Regions from separate parts of the Geodermatophilus sp. CPCC 205761 genome, predicted to be linked through region 1. Evidence: predicted binding sites of a transcription regulator. Region 1 holds the regulator's gene; the other holds the start of a gene.
What was found. Region 1 encodes LexA, which represses DNA repair genes until DNA is damaged. Its sites were predicted from a motif close to TCGAACANNTGTTCGA; they were not measured.

Region 1 (5,090 bases):
CGCAACGCCGTCCCGAGCGTGGCCATCGCCGGGTACACCAACGCGGGCAAGTCCAGCCTGCTCAACCGGCTGACCGGCGCGGGCGTGCTGGTGGAGAACGCCCTGTTCGCCACCCTCGACCCGACGGTGCGCCGCGCGCAGTCCCCGGACGGTCGCGAGTACACGCTCACCGACACCGTCGGCTTCGTCCGCCACCTGCCGCACCAGCTGGTCGACGCCTTCCGGTCGACGCTGGAGGAGGTGGCCGCCGCCGACCTGCTGCTGCACGTGGTCGACGGCTCCGACCCCGACCCGCTGGGTCAGATCGACGCCGTCCGCATCGTCCTCCGGGAGATCGACGCGGCCGCGGTGCCCGAGCTCATCGTCGTCAACAAGGTCGACGCCATGACCGAGGACGACGTCCTCACGCTGCGCCGGGCGCTGCCCGGCGCGGTGTGGGTGTCGGCCCGCACCGGTGAGGGGATCGAGCGGCTGCAGGAGATCGTCGCCGGACGGCTGCCGCACCCGGACGTGGACGTCGACGTCCTCGTCCCCTACGACCGGGGCGACCTGGTCGCCCGGGTGCACCGCGACGGCGAGGTGCTGAACGAGGCCCACGAGGCCGAAGGGACGCGGCTCACGGCGCGTGTCGACGGCGGGCTCGCCGCGGCGTTGGAGCAGTTCAGCGCGCCGGTTGCCTGACCGGTACCGGCCGCGGGGCCGGTCCGGCCGGGGCTGCACCGACGCCCCGGCCGGTACCGTGAGGCGGTGACCAGCGGCGCGGTGCGGCGGCGTCCGGGCGAGCAGGTGCCGCCGGACGACGCCGTCGTGCCCGTCCGTCACGAGCGGGTCGTCTCCAGTGGTCGTCCGTCGTGGTGGCTGCTCGTGGTCGCCCTGCTGGTCACGGTCGGCACCACCGTCGACCTGCTCAGCCGCGGCACGCTGGAGCGGATGGACCTGCGGGTGTCCGAGGCGGTCAGCGCCTGGGACCTCAAGGACTCGGCCGCCTACTGGCCGGTCTGGGCGGTGACCCAGCTCGGCGGTCGCGGGTTCATCCTCATCGTGCTCGCCGGGCTCGTCGGGCACCTGGTCTGGCGACGCCGCAGCGTGGTGCCCCTGCTCCGGGTGATGGTGGCGCTCGCGCTGCTCACCGTCGTCGTCTACGGCTTCAAGTACGGGACCGGCCGCACCGCCCCGGCCTACCCCGGGTCGTTCTTCTACCGGGACGGCGCCTCCTATCCCTCCGGGCACGTGGCCAACGCCGTGCTCATGTGGGGCGTCGCGCGCTGGCAGGCGGTGGAGTTCCGTCTCGTCCCCCCGGTCCAGCGGTCGTTCCGGCTGCTGAGCATCGTCGGCCCGGTGGCGACCGGCGTGGCGATGGTCTCCCTCGACTTCCACTGGGTCACCGACGCCGTCGTCGGCGCCTCCGTCGGCATCCTGCTGTTGGGCGTGGTTCACGCACTGGATGCAGTCGTGCTGTCACGCTGGGTTCGTGCCCGAGCCGGCCGACCGACCGCGTAGCGGCGTCCGAGGGCGACGTCCAGTCGCGGCGATCACGCTGGCGGGGGCAGTCGTCCTCGGTGCCGGCCTGCCCGCGTCGGCGTCGACGGAGGCCCCTGCCGGCCCAGTGACCCGCTGCCAGATCACCGATCCGCGGCTGCCGGAGGTCTCGGGGCTGGTCGTCGTCGGGGACCGCATGCTGGCGATGAACGACGGCGGCGACCAGGTCGACGTCTACGAGCTCGACGGGAACTGCCAGGTGCTCACCGTGCAGTCCGCGCCGATCGATCCCTACGACCCCGAGGACCTCGCCGTCGCCGCCGACGGCACCGTCTGGCTGGCCGACACCGGTGACAACAACGGAGTCCGCGACACGGTGGCGCTGCTGGCGCTCCGGCCCGACGGCGGCTCGGCGGTCTACCGGCTCGCCTTTCCCGACGGAGCCCGGGACGTCGAGGCGCTGCTCCTCGCGCCGGACGGCACTCCCTTCCTCGTGTCCAAGGAGGTCCTCGGTGCCAGCAAGGTGTTCCGGCCCGTGGCCGCGCTGGTCGGGTCGGGCGTCGTCGGGCTGACCGAGGTCGCCGGGGTGGAGTTCACCGTGACCGGCACGCCCGGCGGCCCGGTCGGGAGGGCCGGGCAGCTGATGGTCACCGGTGGCGCGGTCTCGGCGGACGGGCGCCTCCTGGCCCTGCGGACCTACACCGACGCCTACGTCTGGCCGCTGTCCGGGTCCGACGTCGCGGGTGCGCTCGCTGCCGAGCCGACCCGGATCGCACTGCCCGAGTCCCCGCAGGGGGAGGCGATCAGCTTCACGGCCGACGGCAGCGGCGTGGTGGTGGCCAGCGAGGGCCTGCCGAGCGACATCACCGTCGTGCCGTTGGCCGAGCCCCCCAGCCCGGCACCGGCCGGCGACGAGGCAGCCGCTTCGGAGGGACTCGTCGGCGGAGGCGTGTCGCCGATCGCCGCCGGGGTGGTCGCCGCCGTGATCGCGGCGGCAGTGGTCTGGATCGGCGGGAGGCTGCGCCGCCGCGACTGACCCGCGGCTGCGGGCCTCCCTCGTCCCGCCGGTGACCTGCACGGGCGGCGGTCCTCGCCCGTGCCGCCGGTGCCCGACGAGGCCGGCGGTCCTCGCCCGTGCCTCCGGCGGCGGCACGGGCGCGCCGGCGCCGCGTCAGACCCGGCGCAGCACCGTGACGACCCGGCCCAGGATCGTCGCCTCGTCGCCCGGGATGGGCTCGTACGCCGGGTTGTGCGGCATCAGCCACACATGGCCGTCCCGCCGCTTGTAGGTCTTCACCGTCGCCTCGCCGTCGAGCATCGCGGCGACGATCTCGCCGTTCTCGGCGTTGGGCTGCTGGCGCACGACCACCCAGTCGCCGTCGCAGATCGCCGCCTCCACCATCGAGTCGCCGGCGACCTTGAGCATGAACAGGGTGCCCTCGCCGACCAGCTCGCGGGGCAGCGGGAAGACGTCCTCCACGGCCTGCTCGGCCAGCACGGGACCACCGGCGGCGATCCGGCCGACCAGCGGCACGTACGTGGGGGCCGGGACCTGCTCGCCGGCGACGGCCGGGAGGGGGGCCGGCTGCACCGTCTCGCTCGCGGTGTCACCGGGCAGCCGGACGTCGAGCGCCCGGGGCCGGTTCGGGTCGCGGCGCAACCAGCCCTTCTTCTGCAGCACCGTCAGCTGGTGCGCCACCGAGGAGGCGGAGGACAGCCCGACCGCCTCGCCGATCTCGCGCACCGACGGGGGGTAGCCACGCCGCTCGATGGAGTCGCGGATGACCTCGAGCACCCGTCGCTGACGCTGGGTGAGTCCGTCCCCGGCCTCGCCCCGGTCGGGGAAGGTGCGCACGGATGCCGTCTCGGTGGTCGCCGGCGCGCCAGCCGCCCCCCGGCGATTCCCTGACGTCCCGCTCTTCTCCGCCACCGTCGCCTCCTCGCCGGCTGCTGTGCGCAGCGCGTCTCGTCCGTCGGGATGGACCGTAGCGCGCCGGACGCGCTGGATCAAACACATGTTCGAAGTGCGGGTGGAGCGCTGTGGCTTTCGTCGGACCCATCCGGTAGACATCGCACAGACGTTCGAATCGAACAAGCGTTCGATGGTCCGGCAGTTCCCTCGGGAGGAGTGGTCGTGGCACAGGTGCAGCAGGCGGTGTTGGAGTTCGACGACGCGGTCCAGGTGCCCTGGCGGCCCCGTCTCCGGGTGGTCCCGGCGGCGGACGGGCCACCCCGCGAGCACGCTCCGCGTCCTGCGGTGACACGGTCGGGTGAGGCGCGCGTCGGCGCCGCCCGACCGCCCGTGCCGACCGGTCCGGCCCGTCCGGGGGCGGCGCGCGGTGCGCGTCCGGGTGTGCCGGGCGCGCGGTCGGGAGCAGGGCCCGCGCGGCCCGTGACGGCCGGGGCGGCCGTGGACCGCACCGTGCGCGGCGGGTGTGGCCGGCCGGGGCGCCGGGCCACGTCGGGGCTGCGGCTGACCCGGCGAGCGCGCCGGCTGTCCGCGGTCCTGGCGCTCGGCGTGGGGGTGGCCCTGGGCTCCTGGCTGGGGCCGCTGGTGACCGGCGGTCCCGGCGACCTCCAGCTGGTGGGTGAGAGCACGGTCGTCGTCCAGGCGGGGGACACCGTGTGGTCGATCGCGGCGGAGGTCGCCGGGCCGGAGCAGGACGTCCGCGCCGTCGTCGACGCGATCGAGGCGCTCAACGACCTCGACCGCGCCGTCGTCGTCCCCGGTCAGGCGCTGCGGCTTCCCTGAGTCGTCGACACGGCGACACGTCGACCCGGCGACTGGCCACAAGGCCGGGTTCCCATGTTCGTCAACTGTCCGTACCGAGTTGCTAACCGTGAGTGGCGGTCCGGCGACTTACGGTCGACGGGTGTCAGTCACCTCGGAGCCGCGCTCGGCCGCCTTCACCCAGCACTCCCCGGATGTCGAGGTGTACTCGGACGGCGCGTGGTGGCCCGGCGCGATCCTGGGGTGGCGACACGACCAGCGTGGCGCCTGCGAGGTGTCGGTGCGTGCGGTCGTGGCCGGCCGTGAGCGCGCGAGCTGGGTCGACCTGGGTGACCTGCGGCTGCCCGAGCCGGAGCTGCCCGGGGCTGCCGGTGCCGAGCCGGCAACTGCGGACCCCGCTCCGGCGACGACTCTGCTGAGGCTGCCGCTCGGAGCGACGCCCATGGTCACCGTCGACGCAGCAGCGGCCCGCAGGCAACTCGTGGCCGACGTGCTGACCTCGCCCGAGTTCCCCGCGGTGGAGCCCGGCGCCCCCCGTCGGCGTCACGGCGGTGACGTCACGGCCGAGTTCCCCGCGATCCGGGGCGGCCTGCTCGCCGGCCGCCACCGGGCGCCGTCGCCGGCCGGTCGTCACCGCGCCGCCGACGACGACGTCGCCTCTCCGGCCGCCGTCGCGCCCCGGCCGCGGCCGGACGCCGACTGCCTGACCCGGCCGATGCGGTTGACCGACCGGGTGTCCCGTCCCCGGCTCCCGCGGCCGGGCGCCGCTCGCCCCTGATCGCACACCGCGGCCTGAGGTCGACGAACACGACGGACCCCCTGGGGCGGCGCCCCGGAGGCGCCGCCCGCGCTGCGCGGCGGACACGCACTACACCCCCGA
Region 2 (5,090 bases), on a different contig from region 1:
GGCCTACGAGATCAAGAAGCAGGCCGAGGGCATCTACGCCGTCATCGACATCCAGGCCGAGCCCGCTGCCGTGGCCGAGCTGGACCGTCAGCTCAACCTCAACGAGTCGGTCCTGCGCACCAAGCTGATGCGGCCCGAGGTCCACTGACGATGGCCGGCGAGACCGTCATCACCGTCATCGGCAACCTGACGTCGGACCCGGAGCTGCGGTTCACGCCGTCCGGCGCCGCGGTCGCCAACTTCACCGTCGCCTCGACGCCGCGGACCTTCGACCGCCAGTCGCAGGAGTGGAAGGACGGCGAGGCGCTCTTCCTGCGCTGCAACGTGTGGCGGCAGGCGGCGGAGAACGTCGCCGAGTCGCTGACCCGCGGTTCGCGGGTGATCGTCTCCGGCCGGCTCAAGCAGCGGTCGTTCGAGACCAAGGAAGGCGAGAAGCGCACCGTCGTGGAGCTCGAGGTCGACGAGATCGGCCCCTCGCTCCGCTACGCCACGGCGAAGGTCACCAAGGCCTCGCGCGGCGAGGGCGGCGGTGGCGGCTTCGGCGGTGGCAGCGGTGGTGGTGGCGGCTTCGGCGGCGGCGGGTCCAGCGACCCGTGGTCGACCCCGGCCCCGCCGTCCGACGAACCGCCCTTCTGAGCAAAGGACCCCCTGCCCCCACCGCTCGCAGGCTCGCGGTGGGCCCCTGCAGGGGGCCGTCAGTTCCTCTCCCTGAACCTCGTCGTACCTGGAGAACCCAGTGGCCAAGCCCCCCATCCGCAAGCCCAAGAAGAAGGTCTGCCAGTTCTGCAAGGACAAGGCGACCTACGTCGACTACAAGGACACGACCCTGCTGCGGAAGTTCATCTCCGACCGCGGCAAGATCCGTGCCCGCCGCGTCAGCGGCAACTGCAGCCAGCACCAGCGGGACGTCGCCGTGGCCGTGAAGAACAGCCGTGAGATGGCCCTGCTGCCCTACACCTCGACGGCGCGCTGACCATGAGCACCCAGAAGCTGATCCTGACGCAGGAGGTCACCGGTCTTGGGTCCTCCGGTGACACCGTGGAGGTCAAGGGCGGGTACGCCCGCAACTACCTCCTGCCCCGCGGCCTGGCCATCGTCGCCACCCGCGGTGCCGAGAAGCAGATCGAGTCGCTGCGCCGGGCGCGTGCCACGCGTGAGGTGCGCTCGCTCGAGGAGGCGCAGGCCGTGGCCGGCCGCCTGTCGGGCCTGACGGTCCGCGTGCCGGCCCGCGCCGGTGACGGTGGCCGCCTGTTCGGCCGGGTCACCACCGCCGACGTCGTCAACGCGGTGAGCGCCGCCGGCGGCCCCGAGCTCGACCGTCGCCGGGTGGAGCTGCCCAGCAGCATCAAGACCACGGGCCAGCACACCGTCACCGTGCGGGTGCACCCCGAGGTGTCCACCCAGATGGCCATCGAGGTCGTCGCCGGGTAAGGAGCCACCAGAGGGCCGCACGGCACCGCCCGCGAGGGGCGTCGGACTCCGGTCCGGCGCCCCTCGCGGCGTCCGGGGATCAGGCGACCGCGGTCACCTCGATCTCGACCATGAGCTCCGCGAACGCCAGGCGGGTGACGCCCACCAGGGTCGACGTCGGCCGGACGCCGGCGGCGTCGAGGCGCTCGGCGAGGGTGCCCCAGCAGCCCATCATGGCGTCGACGTCGGTCGTGTAGACGGTCATCCGGACGAGGTCGGCGAGCGTCATGCCGGCGTCCCGGAGCACCGTCTCGATGTTGTCCACGGTGAGTGACACCTGGGCCGCGAGGTCGCCGGGGTGCTGCGGAGTGCCGTCGGCCGACACGGCGGCCTGCCCGGAGCACACCAGGACGCGGCCGGCGCCCTCGAGCACCGCCGCCTGGTCGAAGCCGAAGGCGACCGACCACGGCCACGGGTTGACGGCTGTGCGGGTGACTGCCATCGGTCCTCCCCTCCTCGGTCGCCGCCGCGGGGACACGGCGGTCGGCGACGCCGATGACGGGGCTCAGGGTGGCCTCCGACGGCTCCCCGCGGGAGCTGTGGACGTGTGGCTGCTGGGGCGCGTGGCGCGTCTCCGGCGACACGCCGCGAACGACACAGCGATTTCTCCGGGAATTCTCCCGTCCACACCCGGTGCGTGGTCTTTCCGCTGGTCAGCCGGGGGATGTGGGAACGCGGCGCTCGGCGTCCCCCGCTGTCTCCACATGTCGACACGTCTGTGTCCACCGACTTGTCCACAAGTTGTGCAGAACGAGGTGCACAGCGGTGTTGGACGGGTCCGTCTCCTCTTCCTACCGTCCTTCCCAGACCTCCCGACGGCCCGGACTGTCGGTGCCCGGGAGTAGCAATGGACCCGAACACACGTTCGAGTCAGGTGTACGCGTTTCTGGTGCTTCCCCCACCAGGCCCCGGCCGATGGCCGGGGTCTGTTCGCGGGTGCGCCGGTGAGTGGATGGAGGACCTCCGTGGCGGTGGCCGACGACTTCAGCCGACCGATGCCGACGGCGCCGGAGTACGACCGGCAGCCGCCGCAGGACGTCGCGGCGGAGCAGTCGGTGCTCGGCGGCATGCTGCTGAGCAAGGACGCGATCGCCGACGTCGTGGAGGTGCTCGCCGGTCCCGACTTCTACCGGCCGGCGCACCAGGTGATCTACGACTGCATCCTCGACCTGTACGGCCGGGGTGAGCCGGCCGACGCCATCACCGTCGCCGCCGAGCTCAACCGCACCGACCAGCTGTCGAAGATGGGCGGCGCGGTCTACCTGCACACGCTCATCCAGGCCACGCCCACGGCCGCCAACGCCGGTTACTACGCCGCGATCGTCGCCGAGCAGGCCGTGCTGCGGCGGCTGGTCGAGGCGGGCACCCGCGTGGTGCAGCTCGGTTACGGCGCGGCGGGGGGCAAGGGCGACGTCGACGACATCGTCGACCGCGCCCAGCAGGAGATCTACGACGTCACCGAGAAGCGCATGAGCGAGGACTACTCGCGCCTCGAGGACGTCCTGCAGCCCACCATGGACGAGCTCGACGCCATCGCCTCGCGCGGCGGCACCGCCCGCGGTGTGCCCACCGGCATCCGCGACCTCGACGAGCTGACCAACGGCCTCCAGGCCGGTCAGATGGTGGTCATCGCGGCGCGTCCCGGTGTGGGCAAGGCGCTGGCCCTGGACACCCCGATCGCGACGCCCACGGGGTGGACGACGATGGGTGAGGTCCGCGTGGGCGATCGCGTGATCGGGTCCGACGGCCGCCCGACCACGGTCGTCGCGGCCACGGACGTGATGGCCGGCCGGCCCTGCTACGAGGTGCACTTCTCCGACGGCTCGGTGATCGTCGCCGACGCCCAGCACCAGTGGCTCACCGACGACCGGGCCAGCCGGAAGTCCGCCCAGGCCGCGCGCGTGGGCTACAACCGCTATCGGAACCAGCGCACGTTCGCCGCCGTCCGCACGACCGAGGCGCTGGCCCGCTCGGTCCGCTGCGCCGGCAAGGACGCCCGGCTCAACCACTCGGTCACCAACGCTGCCGCGCTGGAGCTGCCCGAGGCGGAGCTGCCCCTGCCGCCGTACGCCCTCGGCGTGTGGCTCGGTGACGGCACGTCACGGGCCGCGCACTTCACCAGCGCCGACCCCGAGATCGCCGTCTGCATCGAGGCCGAGGGTCTCGTCGTCACGCCGACCGGTGCCCACCGTCGCTATTCCCTCGAGCTCCCTGCCCGCGAAGCGGTGGCTGCGCGCCCTTGCCCGATGTGCGGTGCTCTGTTCGTGCCCAGGACGGCGCAGGTGCAGACGTGCGGCAAGACCTGCGGAGGCCGGTTGCGCGCCAGCGGCGGCGTGGGCCGGCAGGCGACCTGCCCGGACTGTGCTGGTCCCTCGTCAGGTCTGGCTCAGTGCCAGTCCTGCCGCGCGGACCACGGGACCGTGCAGGGCATCCTGCGGTCGCTGGGCGTCTTCGGGGACAAGCACATCCCGCTGGCCTACTTGCGGGGCTCCGTGGCGCAGCGACGGGCGCTGCTGGCGGGTCTCCTCGACACCGACGGGACCGTGACCGCGAGCGGCGCCGTGCAGTTCGCGGTCACGAGCCGGCGGCTGGCGGAGGACACCCGCGAGCTGATCGCGGGCCTCGGGCACCGGGTACGGATGAGCCGCAAGCGGGTGGAGGGCCGGACCGAGGAGTCGTCCATCTGCTACACGCTCACCTTCAGCACGGACGACGAGGTGTTCCGGCTGGAGCGCAAGAAGCTCCTGCACAAGGAGCGCGGTGCCCGCACCTACACGGCCAGAGGCGTCCGTTTCATCACTGACGTGCGGCCGATCGCCAGCGTGCCGGTCCGGTGCATCCAGGTCGACGCGGAGGACCACCTCTTCCTCGCCGGCCGCAGCTTCATCCCGACGCACAACTCGACCCTGGGACTGGACATCGCGCGATCGGCCACGGTGAAGCACCACATGCCGGCCGTGATCTTCTCGCTCGAGATGAGCAAGCACGAGATCACGATGCGTCTGCTGTCAGCCGAGGCGAAGGTGCCGCTGCACCACATGCGCGCCGGCACGCTGTCGGACGAGGACTGGTCGAAGCTGGCCCGCCGGATGGGTGAGATCGCCGACGCGCCGCTCTACATCGACGACTCCCCCAACATGACCATGATGGAGATCCGGGCCAAGGCGCGGCGGCTCAAGCAGCGCAACGACCTCAAGCTCGTGGTCATCGACTACCTGCAGCTGATGACGTCGGGCAAGCGGGTGGAGAGCCGCCAGCAGGAGGTCTCGGAGTTCTCCCGTGCGCTGAAGCTGCTGGCCAAGGAGCTCGAGGTCCCGGTCATCGCCATGAGCCAGCTGAACCGTGGCTCCGAGCAGCGTCAGGACAAGAAGCCGATGCTGTCCGACCTCCGCGAATCGGGCTGCCTGCCCGCCGAGACCCGCATCCTGCGGGCCGACACCGGCGCTGAGACGACCATGGGCGAGCTGTTCCAGAGCGGCGCGACCGACGTCCCGGTGTGGGCCCTCGACGACAGCCTGCGCTACGTCAGGCGGCACCTGACCCATGTCTTCGCCACCGGCCGCAGGCCCGTGCTGCGGATGACGACGTCGTCGGGCAAGACGGTGCGGGCGACAGCCAAC

Region 2: the regulator LexA is predicted to act here: its motif matches at 2,324-2,339, upstream of MY526_RS25800 (replicative DNA helicase).

Annotation. Positions count from the first base shown of each region.
Region 1 is NZ_JALPKQ010000021.1:27,072-32,161, forward strand. It holds gene hflX (GTPase HflX) at 1-681, shown strand, start outside; gene MY526_RS14335 (phosphatase PAP2 family protein) at 748-1,500, shown strand; gene MY526_RS14340 (hypothetical protein) at 1,607-2,515, shown strand; gene lexA (transcriptional repressor LexA) at 2,651-3,334, opposite strand; gene MY526_RS14350 (LysM peptidoglycan-binding domain-containing protein) at 3,872-4,231, shown strand; gene MY526_RS14355 (hypothetical protein) at 4,353-4,988, shown strand.
Region 2 is NZ_JALPKQ010000075.1:5,019-10,108, forward strand. It holds gene rpsF (30S ribosomal protein S6) at 1-148, shown strand, start outside; gene MY526_RS25780 (single-stranded DNA-binding protein) at 151-636, shown strand; gene rpsR (30S ribosomal protein S18) at 737-973, shown strand; gene rplI (50S ribosomal protein L9) at 976-1,431, shown strand; gene MY526_RS25795 (RidA family protein) at 1,511-1,912, opposite strand; gene MY526_RS25800 (replicative DNA helicase) at 2,436-5,090, shown strand, end outside.